Regions from separate parts of the Streptomyces sp. NPDC015125 genome, predicted to be linked through region 3. Evidence: riboswitches for the same ligand, from Rfam matches in the RefSeq annotation. Region 3 holds a riboswitch; each other region holds the start of a gene.
What was found. A riboswitch is a leader RNA that binds a small molecule or an ion and turns the genes downstream of it on or off. The one in region 3 is predicted to bind cobalamin.
Positions count from the first base shown of each region.

Region 1: linked by a shared signal. The riboswitch ahead of ACF088_RS06000 (CoA-acylating methylmalonate-semialdehyde dehydrogenase) and the one ahead of metE (5-methyltetrahydropteroyltriglutamate--homocysteine S-methyltransferase) in region 3 are both predicted to bind cobalamin.
Region 2: linked by a shared signal. The riboswitch ahead of ACF088_RS20115 (HoxN/HupN/NixA family nickel/cobalt transporter) and the one ahead of metE (5-methyltetrahydropteroyltriglutamate--homocysteine S-methyltransferase) in region 3 are both predicted to bind cobalamin.
Region 4: linked by a shared signal. The riboswitch ahead of ACF088_RS26470 (cobalamin biosynthesis protein) and the one ahead of metE (5-methyltetrahydropteroyltriglutamate--homocysteine S-methyltransferase) in region 3 are both predicted to bind cobalamin.

Region 1 covers NZ_JBIBVF010000002.1:218,219-225,919, reverse strand. Annotated here, with positions in the region: gene ACF088_RS06010 (enoyl-CoA hydratase/isomerase family protein) at 1-126, opposite strand, end outside; gene ACF088_RS06005 (acyl-CoA dehydrogenase family protein) at 123-1,271, opposite strand; gene ACF088_RS06000 (CoA-acylating methylmalonate-semialdehyde dehydrogenase) at 1,277-2,776, opposite strand; cobalamin riboswitch at 2,974-3,160, opposite strand; partial or broken gene ACF088_RS05995 (short-chain fatty acyl-CoA regulator family protein) at 3,260-3,421, opposite strand; partial or broken gene ACF088_RS05990 (malate synthase A) at 3,411-3,612, shown strand; cobalamin riboswitch at 3,798-4,026, shown strand; gene metE (5-methyltetrahydropteroyltriglutamate--homocysteine S-methyltransferase) at 4,192-6,510, shown strand; gene metF (methylenetetrahydrofolate reductase [NAD(P)H]) at 7,019-7,701, opposite strand, start outside.
Region 2 covers NZ_JBIBVF010000008.1:234,616-242,316, reverse strand. Annotated here, with positions in the region: gene ACF088_RS20155 (DedA family protein) at 1-443, shown strand, start outside; gene ACF088_RS20150 (methyltransferase) at 787-1,992, shown strand; gene ACF088_RS20145 (MerR family transcriptional regulator) at 2,107-2,874, opposite strand; gene ACF088_RS20140 (nucleoside/nucleotide kinase family protein) at 3,019-3,675, shown strand; gene ACF088_RS20135 (hypothetical protein) at 3,632-4,057, opposite strand; gene ACF088_RS20130 (hypothetical protein) at 4,054-4,257, opposite strand; gene ACF088_RS20125 (MarR family winged helix-turn-helix transcriptional regulator) at 4,267-4,878, shown strand; gene ACF088_RS20120 (alpha/beta fold hydrolase) at 4,875-5,723, shown strand; cobalamin riboswitch at 5,898-6,146, shown strand; gene ACF088_RS20115 (HoxN/HupN/NixA family nickel/cobalt transporter) at 6,144-7,349, shown strand; gene ACF088_RS20110 (VOC family protein) at 7,418-7,701, opposite strand, start outside.
Region 3 covers NZ_JBIBVF010000031.1:42,106-49,806, forward strand. Annotated here, with positions in the region: gene ACF088_RS38445 (hypothetical protein) at 1-106, opposite strand, end outside; gene ACF088_RS38450 (aldo/keto reductase) at 344-1,402, opposite strand; cobalamin riboswitch at 1,580-1,767, shown strand; gene metE (5-methyltetrahydropteroyltriglutamate--homocysteine S-methyltransferase) at 1,938-4,262, shown strand; gene ACF088_RS38460 (phosphocholine-specific phospholipase C) at 4,471-6,528, opposite strand; gene ACF088_RS38465 (ATP-binding protein) at 7,308-7,701, opposite strand, start outside.
Region 4 covers NZ_JBIBVF010000014.1:142,761-150,461, reverse strand. Annotated here, with positions in the region: gene ACF088_RS26480 (caspase family protein) at 1-1,321, opposite strand, end outside; gene ACF088_RS26475 (hypothetical protein) at 1,327-1,770, opposite strand; cobalamin riboswitch at 1,973-2,124, shown strand; gene ACF088_RS26470 (cobalamin biosynthesis protein) at 2,254-3,315, shown strand; gene ACF088_RS26465 (cobyric acid synthase) at 3,326-4,891, shown strand; gene ACF088_RS26460 (putative cobaltochelatase) at 4,962-7,097, shown strand; gene cobO (cob(I)yrinic acid a,c-diamide adenosyltransferase) at 7,097-7,693, shown strand.

The DNA.
Region 1 (7,701 bases), on a different contig from region 3:
CAGCGCTTCGTCGATGCGCTCGACCATCGGGTGGGTAAGGGCGTTGAGGGCACGGGGCCGGTTGAGCGTGATGCGGGCGGTGCGGCCCTCGGTGGTCAGGAGGACGGACTCGTCGGTGCCGGTCATCGAAGTGCCTCCGTCAGGCCGCGGGCCACGATGACGCGCATGATCTCGTTGGTTCCTTCCAGGATCTGGTGCACCCGCAGATCGCGGAGGATCTTTTCGATGCCGTATTCGGTGAGGTAGCCGTAGCCGCCGTGCAGTTGAAGGGCGCGGTCGGCGACGGAGTAGCCGGTGTCGGTGGCGAACCGCTTGGCCATGGCGCACAGTTGCGGGGCGTGCGGGTCACCGCGGTCCAGTGCTTGTGCGGCCTGGTGGACCAAGGCGCGGGCGGCGGCGAGTTCGGTCGCCATGTCGGCGAGGCGGAACTGCAGGGCCTGCGCGTCGAGCAGGCGCCCGCCGAACGCCTCACGGTCGGCGAGGTGGACGAGGCTGCCGTCCAGTGCGGCGCGGCCGCCGCCGAGCGAGCAGGCGGCGATGCCGAGCCGGCCACCGTTCAACCCGTTCATGGCGATGCGAAACCCGTCGCCCTCCCGGCCGAGCAGCCGGTCGGCGGGCACTCGGACACCGTCCAGGACCACTTGGCGGGTGGGCTGGGCGTTCCAGCCCATCTTTTTCTCGTTCGCTCCGAAGGACAGTCCGGGGTCGTCCTTGTCGACGAGGAAGGCGGAGATGCCGCGTGGGCCGTCGTCACTGGTACGGGCCATGACGACGTAGACCTGCGAGGCGCCGGCGCCGGAGATGAATTGCTTGACGCCGGTGAGGAGGTAGCCGTCGCCGTCGCGTACGGCGCGGGTGCGCAGTGCGGAGGCGTCCGAGCCGGCGCCCGGTTCGGTCAGGCAGTAGCTGCCCAGGTCCTCCATGGCGCACAGTCTCGGCAGCCAGCGTTCGCGCTGGGCGGCGTCGCCGTAGTGGTCGATCATCCAGGCGACCATGTTGTGGATGGAGACAAAGCCGGCGATGGAGGGGCAGCCGGAGGCCAGCGTCTCGAAGATCAGGACGCCGTCGGCCCGGCTGAGCCCGCTGCCGCCGGCCTCCTCCCGGACGTAGATGCCGCCGAGGCCGATGCCCGCGGCCTTGCGCAGTACCTCCACCGGGAAGTGTTTGTCCTGGTCCCACTGCACGGCGTTCGGGGTGAGGTGGTCCTGGGTGAAGTCGAGGGTGGCCTCGACGAGGGCGAGCTGGTCGTCGGTGAGCATGGTGGTGGTCATGGCGCTCACTTCATGGTCGGGATGGTGAAGCTCGCGCCCTCCTTGGCCCCGGAAGGCCAGCGCGAGGTGACGGTCTTGGTGCGGGTGTAGAAGCGGATCGCGTCCGGCCCGTGCTGGTTGAGGTCGCCGAAACCGGATCGCTTCCAGCCGCCGAAGGTGTGGTAGGCGACCGGCACCGGGATGGGCACGTTCACACCGACCATGCCGGTGTTGACCCGGCGGGTGAAGTCGCGGGCGGTGTCGCCGTCGCGGGTGAAGATTGCGACGCCGTTGCCGTACGGGTGCTCGCTGGGCAGCCGCAGCGCCTCCTCGTAGTCGGCGGCCCGCACGACACACAGCACGGGGCCGAAGATCTCCTCCCGGTAGACGCGCATCTGCGAAGTGACCCGGTCGAAAAGCGAGGCACCGGCGAAGAAGCCGTTCTCGTGCCCGGCGAGGGTGAAACCGCGGCCGTCCACGATGAGTTCGGCGCCCTCGTTGACGCCGATGTCGACGTAGCGGCGCACCCGATCGGCGGCGTCCCGGCTGACCAGCGGCCCGAAGTCGGCCTCGGGGTCGTCGCTGCGGCCGATACGCAGCTGCCCGATCCGCTCCTTCAGCCGCTCCACCAGGGCATCCGCGGTCCTCTCGCCGACGGGGACGGCCACGGAGATCGCCATACAGCGCTCCCCCGCCGAGCCGTAGCCCGCGCCGATCAATGCGTCGACGGCCTGGTCCAGGTCGGCGTCCGGCATCACGATCATGTGGTTCTTGGCACCGCCGAAGCACTGGGCACGCTTGCCGCGCGCGGCCGCGGTGGCGTAGAGGTGCGCGGCGATCGGGGTGGAGCCGACGAAGCCCAGCGCGCCGACCCGGGGGTCCTCCAGCAGGGTGTCGACCGCTTCCTTGCCGCCGTTGACGACATTGAGGACGCCCGGCGGGAGACCTGCCTCCACGAACAGTTCGGCGAGCCGGAGCGGTACCGAGGGGTCCCGTTCCGACGGCTTGAGGATGAAGGAGTTGCCGCAGGCCAGGGCGGGGGCGGCCTTCCACAGCGGAATCATCGCCGGGAAGTTGAACGGGGTGATGCCGGCGGTGACGCCGATGGGACTGCGCAGGGAGTGCACGTCGATCCCGCCGCCGGCGTTGTCGGTGAACTCGCCCTTGAGCAGATGCGGGATGCCGGCGGCAAATTCGACGACCTCCAGTCCGCGTTGCAGGTCTCCGTGGGCGTCGGCCACCGTCTTGCCGTGCTCGGACGACAGCAGTCGGGCGAGTGACTCACGTTCCGCGTCGACCAGTTGGAGGAATTTCAGCAGCACTCGGGCTCGGCGCTGCGGATTCCGATCGCCCCACTCGCGCTGGGCCTCGGCGGCATCGGCGATCGCCGCCTCGGTCTCGGCGCGGCCGGCGAGCGGGACACGTGCCTGCACCTCACCGGTGTTGGGATCGTACACATCGCCGTACGTCCCCGAGGTGCCCGGGGTGTGCTTGCCGCCGATGAAATGTGCCAGTTCACGGACCATGAAAGCCTGCTCTCCGTCAGGTGAGTCCGGGGATGGCGCGCCGGCCCGGCACGGACGCCGGACGACGTGCGCGCGGGCAGCGCGAGAAGCGCAGGGCTGGGCGACCGTCAGCCGTCGGTGATCGGTAGCCGTTGGTTTCGCCGGTCGAGGGCGTGGGTGCACACCGGTGCCATGCGTGTCTGCTCCATCCTCGTGGACAACACGGAACACCCCGCGGCCGGTATCCTGACTCCCGGATCAGCACACGCTCCCCGGCCTTCCCGACGGACTTCTCCGTCAGTGGCCGGTCTTGTTCGGGGAGCGCATTCCCCGGTCACAGTGGCGGGACCGCGCCGGATTCACACCGGCTTCCCTGCACCGCGGGCCTTGCCCCGAACATATAGTTGGACGTCCTAGTAAGTCCACCCCGCCACGGACCGCACGCTGAAATCCGCACCCAGGACACCGGCGGCCACCGCGTGTTTCCGGCAGCCGAACGCGCCGTCAGACGTCCGGTTCAGTGGTCGGGTACGGCACGAACGTGCCGCTGTTCTCGTCCACCGCTAGCCGGCGGTCCAGCGGTGGTACCGCCCGCTGCGGGCAGTCGGTGCGTCCGCAAATGCGGTAGCCCATGCCGATCGGGGTGGCGGCGGAGGCGTTGTCGATGATCGAGACGGTCACCACGGCCTTTGCGATGGAGGAGATCCTCTACGAGCCGCGCGAGCACAGCGCGGGCCTCAACGCCGACCGCTGGGACTACCTCTTCAGCCTGATAGACCTTTGCGCACCGCCCGGACTTCTCGCTCGCCGACCGGACGAAGGTCACCATGACCTCGCCCTTCCTGCGGGCCTACACCTACGACCAGGGCTGAGGGTGCCCGGATCGCCACCGGGCCGAGGGGCCCATCGGGCGTGCGGAACGGGGCGTGGAACGGACCAATGGAGCCGTTCCGCGCCCTGTCGCGGGTGAATCCCGTCGCGCCGGTGTCTCAACTCACAGTCCGGCATGTGAACAGAGGTGTCCGATACGGGCACCACGTCCTACGCTGGCCGGGCAATTGGTTCGCCCCGTCCGCCAGACGGGCCGCGTCGTAAGAGGGAACCCGGTGAGAATCCGGGACTGCCCCGCAGCGGTGAGTGGGAACGACCGCCGTCATACGCACTGGATCCGGGCCGCGGATCCGGGAAGCGACGGCCAGTAGGTGCCCGCCGGAAGACTCCGGCAGGCGCGCCCGCGAGTCCGAAGACCTGCCCGTTGCCCGTGCACACCCCATGTGTGGACGGATATCCCGGTGACCTCGAGGGCGGGTCGGCGTACATACCAGGCGGACACGTGCGTCGCGAGTGCACCGTGGATCCGTCCGGTTCGTCATCCCTTCGCGTGCCTCGTTCCGTCTCCGGGACTTTCAGGAAACGTATCCGCGAAGGAGAGTTCCGTGACAGCGAAGCCCGCAGCCGCGGCAGCACGGGCCACCGTGTACGGCTACCCCCGCCAGGGACAGCACCGGGAACTGAAGAAGGCGATCGAGGGCTACTGGAAGGGCCGCGTCACCGCGGACACCTTGCTGGAGACCGCCAAGGACCTGCGCCGTTCGAACTGGCAGCAACTGGCCGATACCGGCATCCACGAGGTGCCCACCGGTGACTTCTCGTACTACGACCATGTGCTGGACACCAGCGTCATGGTCGGTGCTGTCCCGGACCGCCACCGCGACGCCGTCGCGGCCGACGCCCTCGACGGCTACTTCGCGATGGCCCGCGGCACCCAGGACGTCGCGCCGCTGGAGATGACCAAGTGGTTCGACACCAACTACCACTATCTCGTCCCCGAACTCGGCCCGGACACCGTCTTCACCGCCGACTCGGCCAAGCAGGTCGCCGAGCTCAAGGAAGCCCTCGCACTCGGCCTCACCGCCCGGCCGGTCCTCGTCGGGCCGGTCACCTACCTCCTGCTCTCGAAGCCCGCGCCCGGGGTGGCCGCCGACTTCGAGCCGCTGACCCTCCTGGACCGGCTGCTGCCGGTCTATGCCGAGGTGCTCGCGGACCTGCGCGCCGCCGGGGCCGAGTGGGTGCAGCTCGACGAGCCCGCCCTCGTCCAGGACCGCACCCCGGCCGAACTCAACGCCGCCGCGCGCGCCTACCGCGACCTGGGCGCCCTCACCGACCGTCCGAAGCTGCTGGTCGCCTCGTACTTCGACCGGCTCGGCGACGCCCTGCCCGTCCTGGCCAAGGCGCCGGTGGACGGTCTGGCACTCGACTTCACCGACGCGGCCGCCGCCAACCTCGACGCGCTGGCGGCCGTCGGCGGACTGCCGGGCAAGCGCCTGGTCGCGGGCGTGGTCAACGGCCGCAACATCTGGATCAACGATCTGGAGAAGTCGCTGTCCACCCTCGGCACCCTGCTCGGCCTCGCCGACCGGGTGGACGTGGCCGCCTCCTGCTCGCTCCTGCACGTGCCGCTGGACGCCGCCGTCGAGCGCGACATCGACCCGCAGATCGTCCGCTGGCTGGCCTTCGCCAAGCAGAAGACCGCAGAACTGGTGACGCTCGCGCGGGGCCTGTCCCAGGGCACCGACACCATCGCCGCCGAACTCGCCGCGAACCGCGCCGACCTGGCCTCCCGTGCGAACTCCGCGATCACCCACGACCCGGCGGTGCGCGCTCGGGCCGCCGCCATTACCGACGCCGACGGCCGCCGCTCCGCGCCGTACGCCAACCGGGCCGCCGCCCAGAGTGCCCACCTCGGGCTGCCACTGCTGCCGACCACCACCATCGGCTCGTTCCCGCAGACCACCGAGCTGCGCACCGCCCGCGCCGATCTGCGGGCCGGACGGATCGACACGGCCGGCTACGAGGACCGGATCAAGGACGAGATCCGCGAGGTCCTCTCCTTCCAGGAGAAGGCCGGGATCGACGTGCTGGTGCACGGCGAGCCCGAACGCAACGACATGGTGCAGTACTTCGCCGAGCAGCTCACCGGCTACCTCGCCACCCGGCACGGCTGGGTCCAGTCCTACGGCACCCGCTACGTCCGCCCACCGGTCCTGGCCGGGGACATCTCCCGCCCCGAGCCGATGACGGTGCCCTGGACCTCCTACGCACAGGCGCAGACCGACCGGCCGGTCAAGGGCATGCTCACCGGCCCGGTCACCATGCTCGCCTGGTCCTTCGTCCGCGACGACCAGCCGCTGGGCGAGACCGCACGGCAGGTGGCCCTCGCCCTGCGCGACGAGGTGGCTGACCTGGAGGCTGCGGGAACGTCGGTCATCCAGGTCGACGAGCCCGCGCTGCGCGAGACCCTGCCCCTGCGCGCCGCCGACCACGCCGCGTACCTGGCCTGGGCGACCAAGGCGTTCCGCCTGTCCACCAGCGGGGTACAGGACCGCACCCAGGTCCACACCCACATGTGCTACGCGGAGTTCGGCGACATCGTGCAGGCCATCGACGATCTGGACGCGGACGTCATCAGCCTGGAGGCCGCCCGCTCCCACATGCAGGTCGCCCGGGAACTGGCCGCACACGGCTACCCCCGCGAAGCCGGCCCCGGTGTCTACGACATCCACTCCCCGCGCATCCCGAGCCCCGAGGAGGCAGCTGCCCTGCTCCGCAAGGGACTTGAGGCCATCCCCGCCGAGCGCCTCTGGGTCAACCCGGACTGCGGCCTGAAGACCCGCGGCTGGCCCGAGACCCGCGCTTCGCTGGAGAACCTGGTCGCGGCGGCCCGTACCGTCCGAACGGAGCTCGCCGGCTCCTGATTCCGCCGACGGCCGGGAGGGAACGCAGCCGCGCCTCCCGGCCGTCCCGGGCCGCCATGCAGCTGCGCGAGGGAGATCCCACGTTGAGAAGACAACCTCAGCACGTTGTCATCGACGGCATCCCGATGGTCGCCATGGCACCCCGCGACACCTACGTCACGCGCGAAAAATATCCGGCCGCACGTACCCCGGCACCCGAAATGCGACTTGCGGTTCCGATGAACGGGAAGGGCGCCGCTGACCAATAATCCAGGGCCGACCCGACCCAGAGTTCGTGTTGCTGCACACATAACCCGGTTCCGCACAGACGTTGCTGAAGTGCGATGTGCGCCACCGGGTAATTCGCGGTGCCTCCACACATTTCCCGGCATTGCGCACGCCGCAACATTCTGCGCTGCCCGGTGTCCATAGAACTGTTCGGGGCCTCCTGGCCTCGGCCCCCGCGGCCAGCGGCGGTCCGTGCAGGAAGGAATTCAGTATCCGGCCGCCCTCGAACCCCGCAAGCGGCTCACTGGTGCAGTTCGAGATTCTGGTAGATCTCCGTCGTCACCTTGGAGAAATTCATGGTCATGAAATGGATGCCTGGAACGTCCTCAGCGATCAGGCGGCGGCACATCTCGGTGGCGTGGTCGATGCCGAGCGCCCTGACCGCCTTGGGGTCGTCCTCGGCTGCGAGCATCCGCTCGGCGAGTTGTGGCGGGAAGGCAGCGGTGCTGAGGCTGGGGATGCGGCGCAGCGAGCGGATCGTGGTGACCGGCATGATCTCCGGGATGACCGGCGTTGCACAGCCGGCGCCCGCCACCCGGTCGCGCAAACGCAGGTAGTTGTCGACGTCGAAGAACATCTGGGTGATCGCGTAGTCGGCTCCGGCCCGGCACTTGTCGACGAAGTGGCGGATGTCGCTGTCCCGGTCGGGCGAGCGCGGGTGCATCTCGGGGAACGCCGCGACCCCCACACAGAAGTTGCCGGACTCCTTGATCAGCTGTACCAGTTCCGCTGCGTACTCGACCCCCTGGGGATGCTTCTCCCATGGACCGAGCGGGTCGCCGGGCGGGTCACCGCGCAGCGCCAAGATGTTGCGTACGCCCTGGTCAGCGTAGTGGCCCAGGATGTTGCGCAGTTCGGCGATGCTGTGGTCGACCGCCGTGAGATGGGCGACCGGGGTGAGTGTGGTCTCCTGGGCGATCCGGC
Region 2 (7,701 bases), on a different contig from region 3:
AGATGTTCTCCCTGATGTTGTGCGCGGCCACCGCCTCGGTGCTCGGCGACATGGCCGCCTACCGGCTCGCCTGGCGCGGCGGCGACCGCTTCGACCGCGCCATCGGCCGCTCCCGCCGTCTGACGGCGGCCCAGAAGCGTCTCGGCGCGGCGCTGACGCGAGGCGGCGGCGGCATCGTCGTCCTGGCCCGCTTCGCACCCGCCGGGCGCTCCGTGGTCAGCCTCGGTGCCGGCGTTGCGCACCGTACGGTCCGCGAGTTCCTCCCCTGGTCCGCGCTGGCCTCCCTCGCCTGGGCCGCCTACAGCGTCAGCCTCGGCTATTTCGGCGGGCACTGGCTCGGCACGTCCTGGGTGGGCCCCGCCCTGTCCGTGATGGCCCTCTTCGCCGCCGGGTCCGCGGCCGCCTTCCTGATGCGCCGTCCGGCCCACGGGACCGCGGACTGACCGGGACCGCGGACCGACCGGGACCGCGGACCGACCGGGACCGCGGGCTGACGGGGGCCTCGGCCGGCATCGCCTGACCCAGGCCTGCCCGCCTGCCCGCCTGCCCCAGGCCCTGCCCCGCCCTGCCAGGACCCGCCCTGCCAGGACCCGCCCTGCCGGCTTCGGCCGTGCGCTGCCGACGGCAGGGGCGGGGCGCGAGGCCGATACGGGTAAAGTCGACCGTCACCACCCCGCCCACCGTCTCCCGCGAGCGCCTCGCCGCTCCCCCGGCGCGCCGGACCGGCGCCGCACCACAGCGGCACCCCTGGGACGGGCCCGAACCACACACACGAGGCACATTTCGGTGAACCAACCGCCGGTCGTCGAATGGACCGAGGCCGACGAGCCCCGCTCCGCCCGTTGGCGCTCCGAGAACGGCACCCCGCCCCCGCGCCGCGTCGTCATCGCGGACGACCGGACGAAGGCCGACGACGCCTACAGATCCGCCTGCGAAGGCACCGCGCTGCTGTGGCGCGGCGACTTCCACAACGCCCGCCAGTTGCTCACGGCGCTGGCCCGCCGCATCGACCGCCGCCCCCGCAAGGCACCACCCGCCGATGTCACCCAGGCGTTCCATCTGCACCGCGCCGCGCAGAATCACCGCGCCCGCATCCTGGGCATGCTGCTGGTCCCGCTCGATGCGGCCCTCGCCGTCCCGCTGCACCGCGCCCCCGACGTCCGCGAGGCCTGCGCCAGAGCGTACGGCCCCGTCGAGTCCGTCCAGGGGGAGGCCGCCGGGGCGACCGCGGACGTCGAGGGCACGGATCCGACCGCCTCGCTCGTCTCGCTGCGCGAACTCCTCGGTCTCATCGGCGCCAACGAATGGCGCAGGAAGGGCGTCACGATCCCGGCGCTCGGCGGCGACCGTATCCATCCGCACTACGGCGTCTTCTCCCCGGCCCGCGGCGAGTACGTCGACCTGGTGGCCGAGGCTGTACTGCCCGGCGAGGAGCTGGCGTTCGACATCGGCACCGGCACCGGCGTACTGGCCTCGGTACTCGCCCGGCGCGGCGTCCGCCGGGTCGTGGCCACCGACCAGGATCCGCGTGCGCTGGCCTGCGCCCGTGAGAACACCGAACGGCTGGGCGTCGCCGGACAGGTGGAAGTGGTCCAGGCCGATCTGTTCCCGGCCGGCCGCGCCCCGCTGATCGTCTGCAACCCCCCATGGGTGCCCGCGAAGCCGACCTCGCCCGTCGAGTACGCGGTGTACGACCCGGGCAACCGGATGCTGTACGGCTTCCTGAGCGGCCTCGCGGACCATCTGACACCGGACGGCGAGGGCTGGCTGATCCTCTCCGACCTGGCCGAACACCTCGGCCTGCGCGCGCACACCGAGCTGCTCGACGCCTTCGCCAAGGCCGGCCTGACGATCCTGGGCCGACACGACATCACCCCGCGCCACCCGCGCGCCCGCGACACCTCCGACCCGCTTCATGTGGCCCGCGCGGCCGAGGTCACCTCCCTGTGGCGCCTGGGCACCGCGGACCGGGGTGCGTCCGGCGCCCCCTGAGGGCGTCCGGCGTCGCACGTTTCGAGCGCAGGGGAAGAGCTGCTTGCCGCCGGGGGTCTGCAGCCCCCCGGCAGTGAGAGCCGTCGGTCAGCTCGACCGACTCGGTCAGCTCCGTCAGTTCAGCCGGGCATCGGCGTAGACGGCCATCGCCTGCTGCTGGTAGACGGCCAGCCCCTCGGCGATCGTGTCGTAGTTGGCACGGATCTGCGGGTCGTCGACGTAGGTCTGGGCCAGCCCCTTGTAGGCGGCCGCGTTCGGGGTCCAGAACCGGCAGATGCCCTGGTAGTGGGCGTGTACTTCGGATTGCACCGCAGGATCGGCGACCGGTGTGCCGGCCACCATGAACTCCGCTATGCGGATCATCTGCGCCGTCACCTCACGCTGCCACCGCTCCTGGTCCTCGGCGGTCATGGCCTCCCTGGCCTGCCTGGCCTGCTCCCACTGCGCCGGCCACCGTGCGCGCGCCTCGGCCTCGGCCTCGGCGGCGGAGGCCTCGAAGCCCTCGAAGAGGTTCTCCGGCCTGTTGATCTTTGCCATGTCGTTGTCGTCCTTGCCTTCCTCCAGTTCGGCGAGGGTCCGCCCGACCGTGCGGACCAGTGTCTCCAGCCGGTCCCGTTCCGCCAGCAGCCGCCCGTGGTGCTCGCGCAGCACGGCCACTTGATCGACCTGGCGGTCCAGAACCACCTCGATCTCGCGCAGCCCCAGGTCCAACTCCCGCATCAGCAGGATCTGCTGCAGCCGCAGCAGATCGGCCTCCTCGTAGTAGCGGTGCCCGTTACTCCCGATCCACGCAGGTGGCAGCAGACCGATCTCGTCGTAATGCCGCAGCGTCCGGGACGTCACCCCGGACATCCGGGCCACTTCCGCGATCGACCAGGCCATTGCCGTGCCTCCCCTCGCCGGGCCGGTTTCTCCGGCCCCATGGATGACCGTAGAAGTTGACGCGGCGGCAACCGCAAGCCCGGAAACCGGCGCCCCCTCCCTCAGGCACGAGGGACACGCCCCGTCAGGCACGATGGAGGCACCATGGATCCCCGGCTCCTCCTCTCCCGCGCCCGTCGGCTCGCCGCCTCCGCGCCCCCCGGCCGACGGCGGCTGCTCGGCATCGCCGGCCCGCCCGGCGCCGGCAAGTCCACCCTCGCCGCCCACCTCGTGGCGGAGCTGGCCGGTCAGGCGGCACTCGTCCCGATGGACGGCTTCCATCTCGCCGAGGCGGAGCTGCGGCGCCTGGGCCGTGCGGACCGCAAGGGCGCGCCGGACACCTTCGATCCGGCCGGCTACGCCGCGCTGCTGGCGCGTCTGCGCTCCCCGGAGCCGGACACCGCCGTCTACGCCCCGGCGTTCGACCGGCGTATCGAGGAGCCGGTGGCCGGCAGCATCCCCGTGGCACCCCACATTCCCCTCATCGTCACCGAGGGCAACTACCTCCTCCTCGACTCCGCACCGTGGCCACGGGTCCGGGCGCTGCTCGACGAGGTCTGGTACGTGGAGCTGGAGACCCCGGAACGGATCCGGCGGCTGGTCGGCCGGCATGAGCGGTTCGGGCGTCCACGCGCCGACGCCGAGCGGTTCGTACGCACCTCGGACGAAGCCAACGCCCGCGTGGTGGCGGCCACCCGCGACCGCGCCGACCTCGTCATCACCTTCGCACCCGAAGAGGCCCCACCTCCACCGAGCGCATGACCCCGCTCCCCCACCGCCGCCGGTCGGCGAGCAGCCCGGCCACCGACAGCGCGCCCCACCCGAGGGACACCGCCACCGCCGTCAGCTTCCGGTCGCGCCCCGGCAGCGTCGCACCGAGCAGTACGGCATCCCCGAAGTCCGCCGCGATCCGCACATACGCGGCGGTGCGCAGTGCCGGGCCTTCCGGAGCCACCAACATCGCCAGCCCGCTCACCGCGTCCCGCCAGGCCAGCGGACGCAGTGCGGTCCGGGTCGCCGGCTCGGTCCGCGCTGTGGCGCCGACCAGCCCGGAGGGCCGTGCCAGCAGTTCGGGCAGCGCCGCCACCGCCACCCCGTACACGGCCGTGGCCGCCCCGACCGCACGCAACAGACCGACCTTCATCCGCCGTCCCCTTTTTTCGCGTCTCTCTTGTCTCTCTTGCCTCTCTTATCTTTCTCGTCTTGCTTGCCTTTCTCGCCTTTCTTGTCTTTCTCGTCTTTCTCACCTTCTCGCGGCGACCGGCCGCACGAGCCCGTCACGCCCGCCGCCTTCTCCACTCCTTCCGCGACAACCCCCTTCCCAAACGACATCACCAATGTCATCATGACATCATGAGTGTCATTGAGAGGTTCGCCGGAGATGCGGAAGACGCCGACGGCGGAGAGCCGGCGTCCACCGAAGACCTGTTGTACGGCGTCATCCGACGCCTGTGGCCGCTGCACCGCACGGTCGTCCGCGCGGTGGAACACGAGCTGGCCGGCACGGGCATGACCGCCGGCGAACACGCGCTGCTGGACGCGCTGCGCGCCGAAGGCCCGTGCACCGTGCCGCAGTTGGCGCGGGGGATGGGGCTCGACCGGCAGCCGGTGCAGCGCTGGGTGAACCACGCCATGGAGCTGGGCCTGGTCGTGGCCGCCCCGAATCCCGCACACCGCCGCTCGTCCCTGATCCGGCTCACCGGCGAAGGCACGGAGGCGATACGCAGCGTCCGGGAATCCGAGGCAGCGGAGCTGAGGCAGCGGCTGGCCGACCTGCCCGCCGACGACGTCCGTACCGCGCTGCACGTACTGGACCGGCTCGGTGAGGAGTTCCGGCAGCTCGCGAACGGCTCACGCACGGAACCGGAGGAAACCGGCAGTTGCGGCAGCAGCGGCAAGAGCGACGACAATGGCATCACGCCCACCTCATCGCATCCGGTACACAAAGGACGGCCTGCAAGATGACCCGAGGAATCACCGCCTGGTCCGAGATCGACAACGGAATCGTGCCGGTCGACGACGGTGAGCTGTTCTACGAGACAGCCGGCTCGGGCCCCGCGGTGGTGCTGCTCCACGGCGGCATGCTCGACCAGCACATGTGGGACGAGCAGTTCGCCTGGCTGGTGAACTCCGGCCTGCGCGCCATCCGTTACGACTTCCGCGGCCATGGCTTGTCCTCCACCGTGACCGGGGACTACGCGAACCACGACGACCTGTGCACCCTGCTCGACGCGCTCGATGTTCCCGGAGCCGTCCTCGTCGGCCTCTCCCATGGCGCGCGGGTCGCGCTCGACACCGCCCTAGCCCGCCCGGAGCGGGTGACGGCCCTCGCCCTCGCCTCCCCCGGCATCAGCGGCCGCGCCTTCACCGACCCCTTCCTCCTGGAACACATCAAGGCGCAGGTGGCGGCGATCGGCGCCCCGGACGGCGCGGAACGCTATGTCGAGCACTTCCTGCGGATGTGGGTGGACGGACCGCACCGCGAACCCTCCGCGGTGCACCCGGGATTCCGTGAGCGGATGCGTGCCTCGGCCGAGGCCAACGCAGAGGTACATGCCGATGGTGCGGGTGCCGGTATGCCCCTTGAGGTCGGTGCCGCCGACCGCCTGGGCGAGATACGGGTGCCCACCCTCGTGTTCGACGGCGACCTCGACAGCAGGGACATCTCCGCCAACGCCCATGCGATAGCGCTGACCGTTCCCGGCGCCCGAAGAGTCCGGATACCGGGCGCCGCGCATATGGTCAATCTGGAGAACACCGCACTCTTCGACCGCGAACTCCACACCTTCCTCTCGTCCCTGGACTACTGACTCCACACCTTCCTTTCGCCCAGCGACCGCCCCGTGGCACGCCCCGTGGCACAACTCGTGGCACGCCCCGTGGCACGCCCCGTGACTCGTGGCACGACCGACCGCCTCACGATGACCGCCCCCTCCAGGGGCTGCGGAAGGTGCCCCGCGAACCCCAGCCCTCCCGGGTGGCAGCTAGAGTGACCGGGCCGTGGTGTTCGGGAATCCGGTGACGGACCTTGTGGTCCCAGACCGGAGCGGCCCTCGCCACTGTGATCGGGGAGTTTCCGCCCCTTCCGCAGGCGCACGGCGCGCCTGCGGCGCCACTGACCGCAACCCGCGGCCGGGAAGGCGGGGCGGGCGCGTACACCCTCCCCCCAGCTCTTGAGGAGCAGGGAGGTACCCCCAAAAGCCAGGAGACCGGCCACGGCATCTCACGAAGTGATCCACGAGGTGCTGGAGCGTGACCGCCGGATGGCCCTGTCCACCGATACCCGTACCACCCCTGCCCCCGCGGCATTCCGCTGGCGTCGGCAGGACACCGTCCGCACCGCGGGCCTGATGGCCGTCATAGCCGGTCTGCACGTCGTCGCCTTCGGCGTGCTCTTCCTGCTCGTGGTGCCGCATCACTACGCCGTGGGCAGCCAGGTCTTCGGCGTGGGCCTCGGTGTCACCGCCTACACCCTCGGCATGCGGCACGCCTTCGACGCCGACCACATCGCCGCCATCGACAACACCACCCGCAAGCTGATGGCCGACGGAAAGCGGCCGGTCTCGGTCGGCTTCTGGTTCGCCCTCGGCCACTCCAGCGTGGTCGTCGCGATGGCGGCCCTGGTGGCGGGCGGCGCCCAGCTCGCGGGCACCCTGCTCAACGACGAGTCCCGTACGCACCAGATCCTCGGCACGATCGGTACCACGATCTCGGGGAGCTTTCTCTACCTCATCGCCGCCCTCAACCTGATCGCACTGGCCGGGATCTGGCGGGTCTTCCGCGGTATGCGCAACGGCCACTACGACGAGGCCGAGCTGGAGCAGCGCCTCGATGCGCGCGGCTTCATGAACCGCTTCCTGGGACGGTTCACCCGCTCGATCTCCCGTCCCGGCCAGATGTTCCCGCTCGGCTTCCTCTTCGGACTCGGCTTCGACACCGCGACCGAAGTGACGCTGATGGTGATGGCGGGCAGCGGCGCCGCGGCGGGCCTGCCCTGGTACGCCGTGCTGTGCCTGCCGCTGCTCTTCGCCGCCGGAATGAGCCTGTTCGACACCCTCGACGGCACCTTCATGAACTTCGCCTACCAGTGGGCGTTCTCCAACCCGGTGCGCAAGGTCTACTACAACCTCACCATCACCGGCCTGTCGATCGCCGTCGCCTTCTTCATCGGCACGATCGAGCTGGTGACCGTGCTGCACGAGAAGCTCGCCCTCAACGACCCGCTGACCGGCTGGATTTCCGGCCTCGACCTCGACAATGTCGGCTTCCTCATCGTCGGCCTGTTCGTGGTGGTGTGGGCCGCCGCGCTGGCGTACTGGCGACTGGCCGGCGTCGAAAAGCGCTGGGCGGAACGGGCGGAACGGGCGGAACGAACCCAGCCGACGGAGCAGGCGGGGCCGGCAGGGTCGGCGGAGCGCGCCACGCCGGACTCCTGAGGCGCCTCGGCCCCACACGCCGCATACGTCCCCGGCGCCCGTAGCGGCGCCGGGGTACCGTCACCCCTTCAGGTGGCCGAACCGGCTGCCGCCCCCGTCGCCAGATCCGGTCCCCAGCGCTGCAGCGCCGCCGCCAGATCGAGTGGCCGCAGCCGCTCCGGCTCGTCCGGTCCCGGCCAGTCCTCCCGCGGGACCCGCCACATCACCTCGAATTCGTTGCCGTCCGGGTCCTTGGCGTACAGCGACTTGGCGACGAGGTGATCACTCGACCCCACCAGCGCGCCCCGCTCGACGAGCTGCGCATGTGCCGCGACAAGCTCGCCGAGTGTGCCGATCTCCCAGGCCAGGTGGT
Region 3 (7,701 bases):
GTGCCAGCCCGGCCGCCGCCAGCAGCCGTGCCACACCGCGGGCGGTCCGGCCGGACCGCCCGCGGCCGGGCCGCCCGCGGGACGGTACGGAGTCGTCTGGTGCCACGGCTTCTCCAAGCCTCTCTCATCGGGCGCCCGTCTCCCTCGGACCGGCCCGCCCTGCCCCGTCGGTCCGCACACACCTCAATAGACCGCAGACGCCGCCGCCCGGCCATCCGGGCGGCGGCGTTCGGCGTAGCGGGCGGGCCGACGGGCGGGCAGGCGGGCGGGCCGACGGGCAGGCAGGCGGCGAGATGTCCGGGCGGGCGCCGACGCCGTTCCGGGCGGGGCGAGACGGCGCCGGTCAGCGGATCTCGCTCGTCGTACGGCGGTAGGTGGAGCGCCGGTCCTCGATCTCGGCCCAGCGGTCGCCGTAGACGTTCTCGGTGATGCCCGGCTCCCGCAGGAAGTCGTGCGGGAAGCCCAGCGGTACCGCGCTGCACCGGTCGAGCCGCGCCTTCGCATCGGCGTCCAGCGTGACCTCCACCGCGGCGAGGTTGTCGAGCAGCTGGCTCTCCTTGGTGGCGGCGATGATCGGAATGATGTTGCCGGGCCGGCTGCGCAGCCACGCCAGCGCCACCTGCGCCGGGCTCCAGCCGCCCTGCTCGGCGATCTCCAGCACCGCGGTGACGGTCTCCTCGGTGCGGTGGTCCGGCCGGTCCGTCTCGCCGACGACATCCAGCCGGCCGGTCTCCCCGCGGCGGTACTTGCCGGTGAGCCGCCCGGCCGCGAGCGGCGCCCAGGCCAGCACGGCCAGGTCGAAGGCGCGGGCCTGCGGCAGCAGTTCGCGCTCGGGCGTCCGCTCCAGCAGGTTGTAGCGCAGCTGCGAGCCGGCGAACGCGGTCCAGCCGCGCAGCTCGGCAAGGGTGTTCGCCTGCGCGATCTCCCAGGCGGGCCAGTCGGAAACGCCGAGGTAGAGCACCTTTCCCGAGCGCACCAGGTCGTCGAGCGCCCGCATCACCTCCTCCACGGGCGTGAAGTTGTCCCGGGCGTGCACCCACAGCACGTCGAGGTGGTCGGTGCGCAGCCGCTCCAGGCTCTCCTCCACCGACCGGACCAGGTTCTTGCGGTGGTTGCCCGCCGCGTTCACATCGCCCTTGCGGGTCGCGCAGGTGTATTTGCTCGCCAGCACGAAGCGGTCCCGGCGGCCGTCGAGCAGCTCCCCCAGGATCCGCTCCGAGGCGCCCTCGGTGTAGTTGTTGGCGGTGTCGATGAAGTTGCCGCCGGCATCCGCGTAGGCGTCCAGGATCCGGCCGCTGGTGTCCTTGGCCGCGCCCCAGCCCCAGTCCTCGCCGATGGTCATGGCACCCAGGCTCAGCTCGCTCACCCGCAGGCCGGTCCTGCCGAACAGTGTGTAGCGCACGTGGTTCCCTTCAATCGGTCCAGCTCTCCGGTCGTGCGCTCACGCTAGGAGCTGGAGCGCGCTCCAGCGCAAGGCGCGGCCGACGGTCGGGCCCGGTGCCGGCCTCGTCGATGGCGCGATCCGGGCGGGTCGTCCAGGGCACGCCCTGGGGAGACATGCCCTAGGGTGGGCCGGGCAACTGGTTCGCCCTGTCCACCAGGCAGGCGCGTCGCAAGAGGGAACCCGGTGGAAGTCCGGGACTGCCCCGCAGCGGTGAGTGGGAACGACCGCCGTCATACGCACTGGGCCCGGCCGGGTCTGGGAAGCGATGGCCAGTAGATGTCCGCCCTTGGCGGACGTGCCCGCGAGTCCGAAGACCTGCCAGTGCCCCCGTGCGACCGGTGCACGGGGAGATCACGGTGACCTCGAGGGCGGGTCGGCGGACATCAGACGGGTACGTCCGGCTTGCTTGCGCCGGGACCCGTCCGGATTGCCGTCCCTTCGCGTCCTCGACCGTCCCGCGGTCCATGGAGACATACTCGCGAAGGAGAGTTCCGTGACCAGCACGTCCGCAGCCGCGGCAGCACGCGCCACCGTGCACGGCTACCCCCGTCAGGGGCCGAACCGTGAACTGAAGAAGGCCATCGAGGGCTACTGGAAGGGCCGCGTCAGCGCCGACGCCCTTCGCGGCACCGCCGCCGAACTGCGCCGGGGAAATTGGCGGCAGCTCGCCGAGGCCGGTGTCCACGAGGTGCCGACCGGCGACTTCTCGTACTACGACCATGTGCTGGACACCAGCGTCATGGTCGGCGCTGTCCCGGACCGCCACCGCGACGCCGTCGCCGACGACGCCCTCGACGGCTACTTCGCGATGGCCCGCGGCACCCAGGAGGTGGCGCCGCTGGAGATGACCAAGTGGTTCGACACCAACTACCACTATCTGGTGCCGGAGTTGGGTCCGGACACGGTCTTCGCCGCGGACTCCGCCAAACAGGTCGCCGAGCTGACCGAGGCGCTCGGTCTCGGTCTGGCCGCCCGCCCCGTCCTCGTCGGACCGGTCACCTACCTGCTGCTGGCCAAGCCCGCGCCCGGTGTTGCGGCCGGCTTCGATCCGCTGACCCTGCTCGACCGGCTGCTGCCCGTCTACGCCGAGGTCCTCGCCGATCTGGGGGCGGCCGGGGCCGACTGGGTGCAGCTGGACGAGCCGGCGCTGGTGCAGGACCGCTCCCCCGCCGTGCTGAACGCCGCGGCCCGCGCCTACCGCGACCTCGGCGCCCTCCCCGACCGCCCTCGGCTGCTGGTCGCCTCGTACTTCGACCGGCTGGGCGAGGCGCTGCCGGTACTGGCGAAGGCGCCCGTCGACGGTCTGGCGCTGGACTTCACCGGTGCCGCGGCCGGCAACCTCGGGGATCTGGCGGCGGTCGGCGGACTGCCCGGCAAGCGGCTGGTCGCCGGTGTCGTCGACGGCCGTAATGTGTGGATCAACGACCTGGAGAAGTCGCTGGCCACGGTGGGCACGCTCCTCGGCCTGGCCGACCGGATCGATGTCTCGACCTCCTGCTCCCTGCTGCACGTCCCGCTGGACGCCGCCGCCGAGCGCGATATCGACCCGCAGATCGCCCGCTGGCTGGCCTTCGCCCGGCAGAAGACCGCGGAGGTCGTGACGCTGGCGCGCGGTCTGGCGCAGGGCACCGACACCATCGCCGCCGAACTCGCCGCCAACCGCACCGACCTGGCCTCCCGGGCGAATTCCGCCCTCACCCACGACCCGGCCGTGCGCTCCCGGGCCGCCGCCGTCACCGACGCCGACGGCCGCCGTTCGCAGCCGTACGCCGGGCGGGCCGCCGCCCAGCGCGCCCACCTCGGGCTGCCGCTGCTGCCGACCACCACCATCGGCTCGTTCCCGCAGACCGCCGAACTGCGCACCGCCCGCGCCGACCTGAGGGCCGGCCGGATCGGCACCGCGGGCTACGAGGAGCGCATCTCGGCCGAGATCCGCGAGGTCCTGGCCTTCCAGGAGAAGGCCGGCCTCGATGTCCTGGTGCACGGCGAGCCGGAGCGCAACGACATGGTGCAGTACTTCGCCGAGCAGCTCACCGGCTATCTCGCCACCCGGCACGGCTGGGTCCAGTCCTACGGCACCCGCTACGTCCGCCCGCCGGTCCTGGCCGGGGACATCTCCCGGCCCGAGCCGATGACGGTCCGCTGGACGACGTACGCCCAGTCGCTCACCGACCGGCCGGTCAAGGGCATGCTCACCGGCCCGGTCACCATGCTCGCCTGGTCCTTCGTCCGCGACGACCAGCCGCTGGGCGAGACCGCACGGCAGGTGGCCCTCGCCCTGCGCGACGAGGTGGCTGACCTGGAGGCTGCGGGAACGTCGGTCATCCAGGTCGACGAGCCCGCGCTGCGCGAGACCCTGCCCCTGCGCGCCACCGACCACGCCGCGTACCTGGCCTGGGCCACCGAGGCGTTCCGCCTCACCACCGGTGGAGTCCGCCCGGACACCCAGATCCACACCCATATGTGCTATGCGGAGTTCGGCGACATCCTGCGGGCCATCGATGACCTCGATGCCGATGTCATCAGCCTGGAGGCGGCCCGCTCCCATATGCAGGTCGCCGGGGAGCTCGCCACGGCGGGGTATCCGCGCGAGGTGGGTCCCGGTGTCTATGACATCCACTCGCCGCGCGTACCGGGCGTGGACGAGGCAACGGCCCTGCTGCGCAAGGGACTTGAGGCCATCCCGGCCGAGCGGCTGTGGGTCAACCCCGACTGCGGTCTGAAGACCCGTGGCTGGCCCGAGGTGCGGGCCGCCCTGGAGAACCTGGTCGCCGCGGCCCGCGAGGTCCGCGGGAGCCTGCCCGGCGCGGCTTCCTGACGGCGGCCCGGGCCGGGGCCGGCGCCCGGGGGGTGCCGGCCCCGGCCCGGGCCGCAGGGAGCCGCGAACGGGGCCGGCTGTGGCGCCGAGACAGGCGGGCAGCGGGCCGTACGACACGGGTCCGGCGCGCCGGACCCGTGTCGTCCGCCCTTTGCCATCCGTCCTTCGCCATCCGTCCGCCGGCGGCCGCCCGCCGACATCCGTCCGCTCAGCCGGTGATGATCGCCGGGTCGCTCACGCCCGACTCACCGTTCTCCACATGGCCGGCGAACCGGCGCAGGAAGGTGCTGTCGGTGTCGGCGGCGACCGACAGGTCGTACCAGCGCTTGCTGCTGCGCAGGTCGACCGGCTTCTTGACGGTGGCGCCCGCGCGGACGGTGTAGGTCTCGCTCGCCCCGCCGTAGGCGTGGGTGACGGTGAGGTGGCAGTCGGTGCTGCCGTGGTTGGTCAGGGTGAGTTCGATGCGGCCGGCGGTCGCGTCGTGGCGGGCGGTCACCTCGGGGCCGGCCTTCTTGCCGTCGCCCTTGAAGGAGCGCAGGAAGCCGTTCGGGCCGAACACCGAGAGGTCGTAAGTGCCCTTGGAGTAGGAGGTGTTCCAGGTGTCGGAGATCTGCTTGCCGGCCTCCGTGGTGTACGTCCAGGGGCCGTCGGTGCGGTTGCCCGCGGTGACGGTGAAGCAGGCACCGGCCTTGTCGCCGCCGCTGAAGGTGAGCGTGTAGCGCCCGGTGGAGGGAGCGGCGGCCCCGTCGACGAGCGGCGCGTACGGCAGCGGACGGGACGGCCGGGAGCCCGGCTCCTGCTTGGGCAGCACGGGGTTGGCGGGCGGCTTCGGCACATAGCTGTCGTGCCGGTCCTTGTCCGGCGGCCGGAAGCCGTCGGTGGCCGGGAGCGCGGCCGGCTTGGTGTCCTCCAGGCCGAAGTCGAAGGCGGAGGTCAGGTCGCCGCAGATGGCACGCCGCCACGGCGAGATGTTCGGCTCGTGCACACCGAAGCGGCGCTCCAGGAACCGGATGATGGAGGTGTGGTCGAAGACCTCGGAGCAGACGTAACCGCCGGTGCTCCAGGGTGAGACGACCAGCATCGGAACGCGCTGGCCGAGGCCGTAGGGGCCAGCGGAGTAGGTGGCGTTGCCGCCGAAGCTGTCGAGCTTGCTGTCGACGGTCGACTTGCCCTGGTCGGCGGAGGCCGGCGGGAAGGGCGGGAGGACGTGGTCGAAGTAGCCGTCGTTCTCGTCGTACGTGATGAGCAGGGCGGTCTTGCTCCACACCTCGGGGTTGGAGGTGAGCGCGTCCAGCACCTGCGAGACGTACCAGGCACCGTAGTTGGCGGGCCAGTTGGGGTGCTCGGAGAAGGCCTCGGGGGCGGCGATCCAGGAGACCTGGGGGAGCTTGCCGGCCTTCACATCGGCCTTGAGGTGGTCGAAGTAGCCGTCGCCCTGCTTGGCGTTGGTGCCGGTGCGGGCCTTGTCGTAGAGCGGGTCGCCGGGCTTAGCGTTGCGGTACTGGTTGAAGAAGAGCAGCGAGTTGTCGCCGTAGGTGCCGCGGTAGGCGTCCTCGATCCAGCCCCATTTGCCGTCGGCGTCCAGGCCGTCACCGATGTCCTGGTAGACCTTCCAGGAGACCCCGGCCTTCTCCAGCCGCTCCGGGTAGGTGGTCCAGCTGTACCCCTCCTCCTCGTTGCCCAGGACCGGGCCGCCGCCCGAGCCGTCGTTGCCGACATGGCCCGAGAACATGTAGTAGCGGTTGGGGTCGGTGGCCCCGATGATCGAGCAGTGGTACGAGTCGCAGATGGTGAACGCATCGGCGAGCGCGTAGTGGAACGGAATGTCCTTGCGGGTCAGATGGGCCATCGTCCCGGTGCCCTTGGCCGGGATCCAGCTGTCGTACTTGCCGTCGTTCCAGGCCTTGTGACCGCCCGCCCAGTCGTGGTTGAGGCCCTCGATGAACTGCATACCGAGGTTCTCGGCGTCCGGGTGGTAGGGCAGGACGTCCTTGGAGCCGTCCGGCTGGTGCCAGACGGACTTCCCGTTGTCGAGGATGAGCGGGCGCGGGTCGCCGAAGCCGCGGACGCCCTTCATCGAGCCGAAGTAGTGGTCGAAGGAACGGTTCTCCTGCATCAGGACGACGACATGCTCGATGTCCTTGATGGAGCCGGAGCGCCGCGCGGCGGGGATGGCCGCCGCACGGGCGATGCTGCTCGACAGGGCCGAGACGCCCGCGGTGGCGCCGGCTATCTGGAGGAAACGGCGCCGATTCAGTTCAGCCATGACTTTGGGGACCTCATGTCGTGTGTGTGGGGGGGCGTTCGCGATAGGGAGATCGATGCTGTGCGGTGTTGCCGGGAGCTGTGAGGAAACCGGGTCAGCAGAGTGTTCCAAGAGGAACGGCGCCCGGGGAAGGGGGGGTGTCCCAGGTGTGACACATCGCCGTACGCGCGACGAACTCCCTGGTCGTGCGGGGCGGGTCGGCATCCCGGGGCAGGTGGGCACGGCGGTGCGCGGGAGGGCGGCGGGCGGAGCCCGGACGCGAGAGGCGGCAGGCGCGGCCGCACGTCCGCCGGGCGGCTTCGCGGCAGGGCAACGCGGGGCGGGTCAAGGCCTGGAACGGGGCGGGCGAGCATCCCTCCCACCGCCCCGGCGCGCCACGCTACGGTGAGCGGCGGGTGAACACCAGGGAGCTGAACACCTGGGACCGGACAGGCGTCACGTTCGGCGGCGCGGCGGGAGGTCCGGGTGCGGTGACGCGCTCGGCGGCGCGGGGCGGGGCGGGGCGGCGCGGGGCGGGCGGCGCGGCGCGGGGCGGGCGGCGCGGCGCGGGGCGGCGAACGCGACGGCACGACCGCACGACGGCACGACGGCACGACCGCCGCGGTGAACTCCTCAACTGCCGCGGCGGCGTAGCGGCGCGCCCGCGGGGGGGGGCCGGGCGGACGGATACCGGCCCGCCCGGGAGGCGTGACGGAGGTCGGCGTCAGCGCCTCGTCGGCGGGCCGGTGGCGGGCCGGTGGCGGGCCGGGCGAGTGGAACCAGAGGTGCGTCAGACGACGTCAGACGAGCAGCACCGCGGACGACGACGCCGGGGTGGCCTCGGCAGCGGCCGCGGCGGCGACCTCGGGCGCGGCCGCGGGGACGGGCTCGACGAGCGGCTCGACCGGTACGGCCGGAGGCATCGCCGGCTGGCCCTTCGCGTCGGGCACGCTGCGCAGCGGAGTGCGACTGGTCAGCCGGGACTTGCGGGTCGCCTCGACCCGGCGGGTGAACCAGATGACCTTGCCGTCCGGAGTGCCACAGGTGCCCCAACTGTCGCTGAGGGCCGCCACTGTGGCGAGTCCGCCACCGGCCGCGGAGCGTAGTTTCGGCAGCCGCGGGCCCTCGTCGGCGACGGACGCGGTGAGGTGGCGGCCGCTCCAGCGGAGTTCGACGACGCACCGGGCGTCCGGG
Region 4 (7,701 bases), on a different contig from region 3:
GCCGGTTCTCCGGGATGCCGACGACCAGGGGGGTGTAGGCGACGGGGGCGCTGTAGTGCAGGGTCGCCGGGGAGCCCGTGGCGGGCATACCGCGGCGGGCCTCGTAGTAGTCGGCGGTGGACTCGGGGATCCAGATGTCGGGCTGTGGTCCGGGCCGGTTGAGGGGGTCGATGCCCTTGTCGGCCGGCCGGGCCCTCCCGGTCCCCAGGGCCTCGCCCTGCCAGCGCTCGGCGGCGGCGAAGCCCTGGTCGACCTGGTCGCGGGCGGCGGAGTAGACGGTGATCTGGGCGCGGCGGCAGCCGTCGGGGAGGTCGCTCTCGCCGTTGAGGGGCCGGGTGTTGGTCTCGGACATCTCGTAGTCGAAGGCGGCCCGGCGCAGCGCGGGTTCGGCCTCGGGGGCGGTGAGCAGCCGCAGTTCGAGGGCGGGCGGACAGGGCGCCTCGCCGTGCGGGAGCCGGAGCAGGACGATGCCCGTGATGGCCGGTACGAAGATGATCGCCAGGATCAGCAGGAGTCGGGGCCAGTGCCGGAGTCGGGGCCAGTGCCGGAAGGACGACTTCAGCCGGCGGCGTAAGCGGATCCGCAGCGGGGTCGGCGGGCGGGCCTCGGGGGTGGCGAAGGACAGGATGACGTCGTCGACGGTGTTCTGCTTCGCCGAGCGCGGCTCCCAGACGTCGCCCATCGGGGTCCGCTCACCGGCCAGTTGTTCCTGCAGGGCCCGGACGAGGTCCTCGAAGGTGACGAACCGTTTGCCGGGAATGCCCCGTTCCAGGGTCCGGACCAGGGCGCGGTTGAAGACACTGCCCCCGGTGGGTTCCTCGCCGCTGAAGATCCGGCGGTTGGGCTGCGCGGCCATCAGCAGCGAGGTGGGGTTGCGGCAGGAGTGGAAGGCCTCGCTCGCATTGCCCGCGTAACAGCACTCCAGGACGATCACGATGCGGTCGGCCCGTGCGTTGTCCAGATAGGACAGCACCGTGTGCTGCCAGGAGACGGTCTTGTGACGCCGTTCCGAGGCGCCGACCATGAGGTGCAGATTGCCGCCGTCGCTGGCCACCCGGCCGTGGCCGGAGAAGTACACCAACAGCAGCCCGCGCGCCTCCTGGACGACGGTGTCCAGCGCCTGTTCCACCTCCCAGGGCTCCTGGGGCCGGCAGGTGACGACCTCGCCCTTGGTGAACAGATCGACGCCGGGGGCGAGCAGGGCCTGCTCCAGCTTCCGGACGTTGTCCTTCACCGCGGGCAGCGGGCGCAGCGTGCGGTAGTCGTCGACGCCGATCAGCAGCGCCCGGTTGACCTTGCCCCGTGCGTCGTATTCGGACATCCGGCTCAGTCCCCGTCGGTGCTGCCGCTCTCGTCCGCCGGGCTGCCGGGATCGGGGTGCCCGGGGGCCGCGGCGCCCGGGCCCGCGTCGCCGAGCGCGCACAGGTCCCCGTCACCGGCCCCGACCGCGACGGCGGGCCGCTCGCCGGTGTCGCGCTCCTCCCGGCGCCGTCGCAGCCACTCCTGCAGGGCGATGGTGAGGCTTTTGGTGATCTCGGCGGCGACGGCGCCGACGATGACCAGGATCAGGTCGTCGACGCCGACGGCCATGTCACCGGGGCCGTCGTCGCTCTCGTCCGCCGGCCGCGGCCGGAGCTGCCAGTCGTGGCCGTGCCGGTCCAGCCACGGCTCGCGCTCCAGCCAGGCCCTGAGGTCTTCGATGTCCTGGTCCGGATTGTTCGTGCCCGTGATCCTGAGGCGGATCTCGTGACGGTCAGCGCTCTGCGGCATCCCCCGGCCCCCTTCCGGCGGCCCCGTCGCCACCGTGCACCAGATAGTGACGTGAGATCAGGGGCGGGGGCAACCGTCTGTGACCTCGCTGCCACGCTGTGGCGTGCACCACAACGCGTGCCACAGGACAGCGTTGCAGGTCAAGGGCGAGTTGACGGGCATCGCGGGGCGTGGTGGACTGCCGGAGCCATTCGGCGACAGCTGAGGAAGTCCGGTGTGAATCCGGCGCGGTCCCGCCACTGTCACCGGGGAGCGTTCCTCCAGCGAAGGCCACGGTCCGCCTCGCGTACGTCCGATGACGTACGCAGGACTGGAAGGCCGGAGGATTTCGCCGATCCGGGAGCCAGGAGACTCTTGTCGCCGTCACGTCGAGCCAGGGCGCGGACCCTGAGTGAGGACACACCGCCATGCCCGGCCGCCCTTCGAGATCTCCACTGCCCGCCGCAGGGCCCCTTGGACACGCCCCAGCGGCGGTCTGACCCGATGCGCGGCGAACACGCGGGATATGCGTGCGGCGCGGCCCTCGGCTTTCTCGGCGACCTGATCGCGGCGGACCCGCGGCGCGGCCATCCGGTGGCCGCCTTCGGCCGGGCCGCGAGCGCCGTCGAACGCCGGCTGTGGCGCGATCACCGCGGCTACGGAGCGGCGCACGCCGTGCTGTGTGCGGGCGGTGCCGCCGCCGGTGCCGCACTGCTGGAGCGCACCGTACGGGCGGCCGCCCCGGCCCCTCTGCGCGACGGCGCCCGGATCGCGCTGACCGCGGCGACGGTCTGGGCCGTGCTGGGCGGCACCTCGCTCGGCCGCGAGGCGCGGGCCGTCGGTGGTGCGCTGACGGCGGGCGACCTGGACGTGGCGCGGGAGCGGCTGCCGCATCTGTGCGGCCGCGATCCCCAGGCCCTGGACGGGTCCCAGATGGCCCGCGCGGTGGTGGAATCGGTCGCCGAGAACACCTCGGACGCCGTGGTGGGCGCCCTCGTGTGGGGCGCGCTGGGCGGGGTGCCCGGCCTGGTGGCGTTCCGGGCGGTGAACACCCTGGACGCGATGGTGGGGCACAAGTCGCCGCGCCACCGCCGCTTCGGCTGGGCCTCGGCCCGGCTCGACGACCTCGCCGGCTGGCCCGGCTCCCGGCTGACCGCCGCCCTCACCGTGCTCGCGGGGCCCGACCGGCGCGGTGCGCTGCGGGCCTGGCGAGCGGACGGCGGCGCCCATCCGAGCCCCAACGCGGGCCCGGTGGAGGCGTCGTTCGCGGGTGCGCTGGGCGTACGGCTGGGCGGCACGCTGGCCTACGGCGGACGGGTGGAGCACCGGCCGCAGCTCAACGGCGGGGCGCCGCCGGTCGCGGTGCCCGACATCGAACGGGCCGTGCGGCTCTCGCGCCGGGTGGGCGTCCTTGCGCTGGCGACGACGGTGGCGGCGCGGCTGGCGGTCGGGGCGCTGCGACGGGCCCCGGTGGCCACCGCCCGCCCGGCCACGGGTGCGGTGACGCCCAGGACCGTGCGCGCACTGGCGCGTACGGCTCACGACAGCCGGAGGCCCGGCGCATGAGGAGGACCCGGTGAACGGGCGGTTCAAGGCATCGGGCGGAGCCGTCGGCGGTGGCCTGTTGGTGGCCGGTACGACGTCCGACGCGGGCAAGAGCGTGGTGACGGCGGGCATCTGCCGCTGGCTGGCCCGGCAGGGTGTGCGGGTGGCGCCGTTCAAGGCACAGAACATGTCGCTGAATTCGTTCGTCACCCGCGAGGGCGCGGAGATCGGACGGGCCCAGGCGATGCAGGCCGCCGCGGCGCGGGTGGAGCCGACCGCGCTGATGAACCCCGTCCTGCTCAAGCCCGGCAGCGACCGCAGCAGCCAGGTGGTGCTGCTGGGCAAGCCGGTGGGCGAGCTCAGTGCCCGGGGCTACCACGAGGGCCGCCAGGAGCAGTTGCTCGGCACGGTCACCGACTGCCTGGCGGAGCTGCGGCGTACCCACGACGCGGTGATCTGCGAGGGCGCCGGCAGTCCCGCCGAGATCAATCTGCGGCGTACCGACCTCGTGAACATGGGCCTGGCACGGGCCGCGCGGATCCCGGTGGTGGTGGTCGGTGACATCGACCGCGGCGGGGTGTTCGCCTCCTTCTTCGGCACCACCGCGCTGCTGTCCAAGGAGGACCAGGCGCTGGTCGCCGGCTATCTCGTCAACAAGTTCCGGGGCGATGTGACGCTGCTGGAGCCGGGGCTGGAGATGCTGCGCGGTCTCACGGGGCGGCAGACGCTGGGTGTGCTGCCCTTCTCCCACGGCCTCGGCATCGACGAGGAGGACGGCCTGCATGTGTCGCTGCGCGGCGCGGTGCGCGAGAGCGTGGTGGCTCCGCCGCACGGCGCCGAGGTGCTGCGGGTGGCGGTCGCCGCCGTACCGCTGATGTCGAACTTCACGGACGTGGACGCGCTGGCCGCGGAGCCGGGCGTGGTGGTGCGGTTCGTGGACCGGGCCGAGGAGCTGGCCGATGCGGACCTGGTGGTGCTGCCGGGGACCCGGGGCACGGTCCGGGCGCTGCAGTGGCTGCGCGAGCGCGGACTGGCGGACGCGGTCGTCCGGCGGGCCGCCGAGGGCCGTCCGGTGCTGGGCATCTGCGGCGGCTTCCAGATGCTGGGCGAGCGCATCGAGGACGACGTCGAGTCGAAGGCGGGCACGGTCGACGGGCTGGGGCTGCTGCCCGTCCGCGTGCGGTTCGCGGCGGAGAAGACCCTGGCGCGGCCGGTCGGCGAGGCGCTGGGCGAGCCGGTGGCGGGCTACGAGATCCACCACGGGGTCGCCGAAGTGACCGGCGGGGACGAGTCGTTCATGTCCGATGGCCAGGGGCGCAGCCTGGACGGGTGCCGGACCGGCTCCGTATGGGGCACGCACTGGCACGGCTCGCTGGAGAGCGACGGCTTCCGGCGGGCCTTCCTGCGGCGCGTCGCGGCGGACGCGGGCCGGGCGTTCGTGCCGGCCCCCGACACCGCCTTCGCCGCCCTGCGCGAGGAGCAGCTCGACCGGCTGGGCGATCTGATCGAGGAGCACGCGGACACCGGCGCACTGCTGCGGCTGATCGAGGAAGGGGTACCGGAGGGGCTGCCGTTCGTGCCTCCGGGGGCGCCATGAGGGTAGGCAGTGGAGGACCGCGACAGACGCAGAAGACGCAGCCGGCCGACGACCTGGAGGACGACACAGCATGACAACCGCTCACAACACCGCCCCGCAGTACCCCTTCACCGCGGTGGTCGGGATGGACGATCTGCGGCTGGCGCTGCTGCTGAACGCGGTGAGCCCCGCGGTGGGCGGTGTGCTGGTCCGCGGGGAGAAGGGCACCGCCAAGAGCACCGCCGTGCGTGCGCTGTCGGCACTGATGCCGCACGTGGACGTGATCAGCGGCTGCCGCTTCGCCTGTGCCCCGGCCGCGCCCGACCCCGGCTGCCCCGACGGGCCGCACGAGGCGGGTGCCGTCGAGGACCGCCCGACGCGGATGGTCGAACTGCCCGTCGGTGCCTCCGAGGACCGGCTCGTCGGCGCGCTGGACATCGAGCGGGCCCTGTCGGAGGGTGTGAAGGCCTTCGAGCCGGGCCTGCTGGCCGATGCGCACCGCGGGATCCTCTACGTCGACGAGGTCAACCTCCTCCACGACCATCTGGTGGACCTCCTCCTGGACGCGGCCGCCATGGGCGCCTCCTACGTGGAGCGCGAAGGCGTCTCCGTACGGCATGCGGCCCGTTTCCTGCTCGTCGGCACCATGAACCCCGAGGAGGGCGAGCTGCGGCCGCAGCTGCTGGACCGGTTCGGGCTCACCGTCGAGGTCGCGGCCTCGCGCGAGCCCGACCAGCGGGTGGAGGTGGTCCGGCGCCGGCTGGCGTACGACGCCGACCCGGCCGGTTTCGCGGCACGCTGGGCGGCCGAGGAGGACGCGCTGCGCCACCGCATCACCGCGGCACGGGAGTTGCTGCCGGGCGTGATGCTGGGGGACGCGGCGCTGCGGCAGATCGCCGCGACCTGCGCGGCGTTCGAGGTGGACGGGATGCGCGCGGACATCGTGATGGCGCGGACCGCCGCGGCGCTGGCCGCATGGGCGGGGCGGACCGATGTCCTGGAGGAGGACGTACGCCAGGCGGCGCTGCTGGCGCTGCCGCACCGCCGGCGCCGTAATCCCTTCGACGCCCCCGGCCTGGACGAGGACAAGCTCGACCGGACGCTGGAGGAGTTCGGCGGCGCGGACGAGGGCACGAACGGCGAGGGCGCGGACGGCGAGGACGATCCGGACCCGGACGGGCCGGACGGCGGCCCCGGCGGGGGCGGCCCGGACGGCGGCGGAGCACCCCCGCAGGACGGCCGGGACGGTGGTCCGCAGGAATCGCCCACGGCGCAGAGCCCCGAACTCCCGCACCAGCAGGAACGGGAGACCGCCGAGACCCCCGAGCGGCCCCAGGAGGAGCCCGCGGCCCCGGAGCAGTCCCAGGAGGGCACCCCCGCCGCGGGCGGCGAGAAGGCCGCGGTCGGCGCCGGCGAGCCGTTCCGTACCCGGCGGCTGGATGTGCCGGGCCTGGGCGAGGGCGCGGACGGCCGCAGGTCGCGGGCCCGCACCGCGCACGGCCGCACGACCGGCGCCCGGCGTCCGCACGGCGCCCTGGGCAAGCTGCACCTGGCGGCGACCGTGCAGGCCGCGGCGCCGCACCAGCGGGCCCGCGGCCGTCACGGGCGGGGCCTGGTGGTGCGCAGGGACGATCTGCGCGAGGCGGTACGCGAGGGGCGGGAGGGCAATCTGGTCCTGTTCGTCGTGGACGCGTCCGGTTCGATGGCGGCACGCAAGCGGATGAGCGCGGTCAAGGGCGCGGTGCTCTCGCTGCTGCTGGACGCCTACCAGCGGCGCGACAAGATCGGCATGATCACCTTCCGGGGCTCCGGCGCCGAGCTGGCGCTGCCCCCGACCTCCTCGGTCGAGGCCGGCGCGGCGCGGCTGGAGCAGTTGCCGACGGGTGGCCGTACGCCGCTGTCGGAGGGGCTGCTGCGGGCCCATGAGGTGCTGCGGGTGGAGCGGCTGCGGGATGCCTCGCGGCGGCCGCTGCTGGTGGTCGTCACCGACGGACGGGCGACCGGCGGCCCGGAGCCCGTCGTGCGCGCCACCCGCGCGGCCCGCCTGCTGGCGGGCCAGGGCACCGCTTCGGTGGTCGTGGACTGTGAGGCGGGCCCGGTGCGGCTGGGTCTTGCGGGCGAGCTGGCCCGTGAGCTGCAGGGCACCGCGGTCACCCTCGACGAACTGCGCGCGGACAGTGTCTCCGCGCTCGTACGGACCGTACAAGGCAACAGGAAGGCCGCGTAATGCCGCAGGGACAGCCGTCCGTCGTACCGAACGACGGGCTCACCACCCGCCAGCGCCGCAACCGCCCGCTGGTGTTCGTCCACACCGGCCAGGGCAAGGGCAAGTCCACCGCGGCCTTCGGGCTGGCGCTGCGCGCCTGGAACCAGGGCTGGCCGGTCGGGGTGTTCCAGTTCGTGAAGTCGGCGAAGTGGAAGGTCGGCGAGGAGCGGGCGCTGAAGGTGCTCGGGGAGTCCGGCGAGGGCGGCACGGTCGCCTGGCACAAGATGGGCGAGGGCTGGTCCTGGGTGCAGCGCGACATCGCCTCCAGCGAGGAGGCGGCGCGCGAGGGCTGGGAGCAGGTCAAGCGGGATCTCGCCGCGGAGACCTACAAGCTGCTGGTGCTGGACGAGTTCACCTATCCGCTGAAGTGGGGCTGGATCGACGCCGAGGAGGTGGTCTCGGCGCTGCGCGACCGCCCCGGTACGCAGCATGTCGTCATCACCGGACGGGACGCCCCCGAGGCGCTGCTCGACTACGCCGATCTGGTGACGGACATGACCAAGGTCAAGCACCCGATGGACACCGGCCAGAAGGGCCAGCGGGGCATCGAATGGTGAAGAGCGGG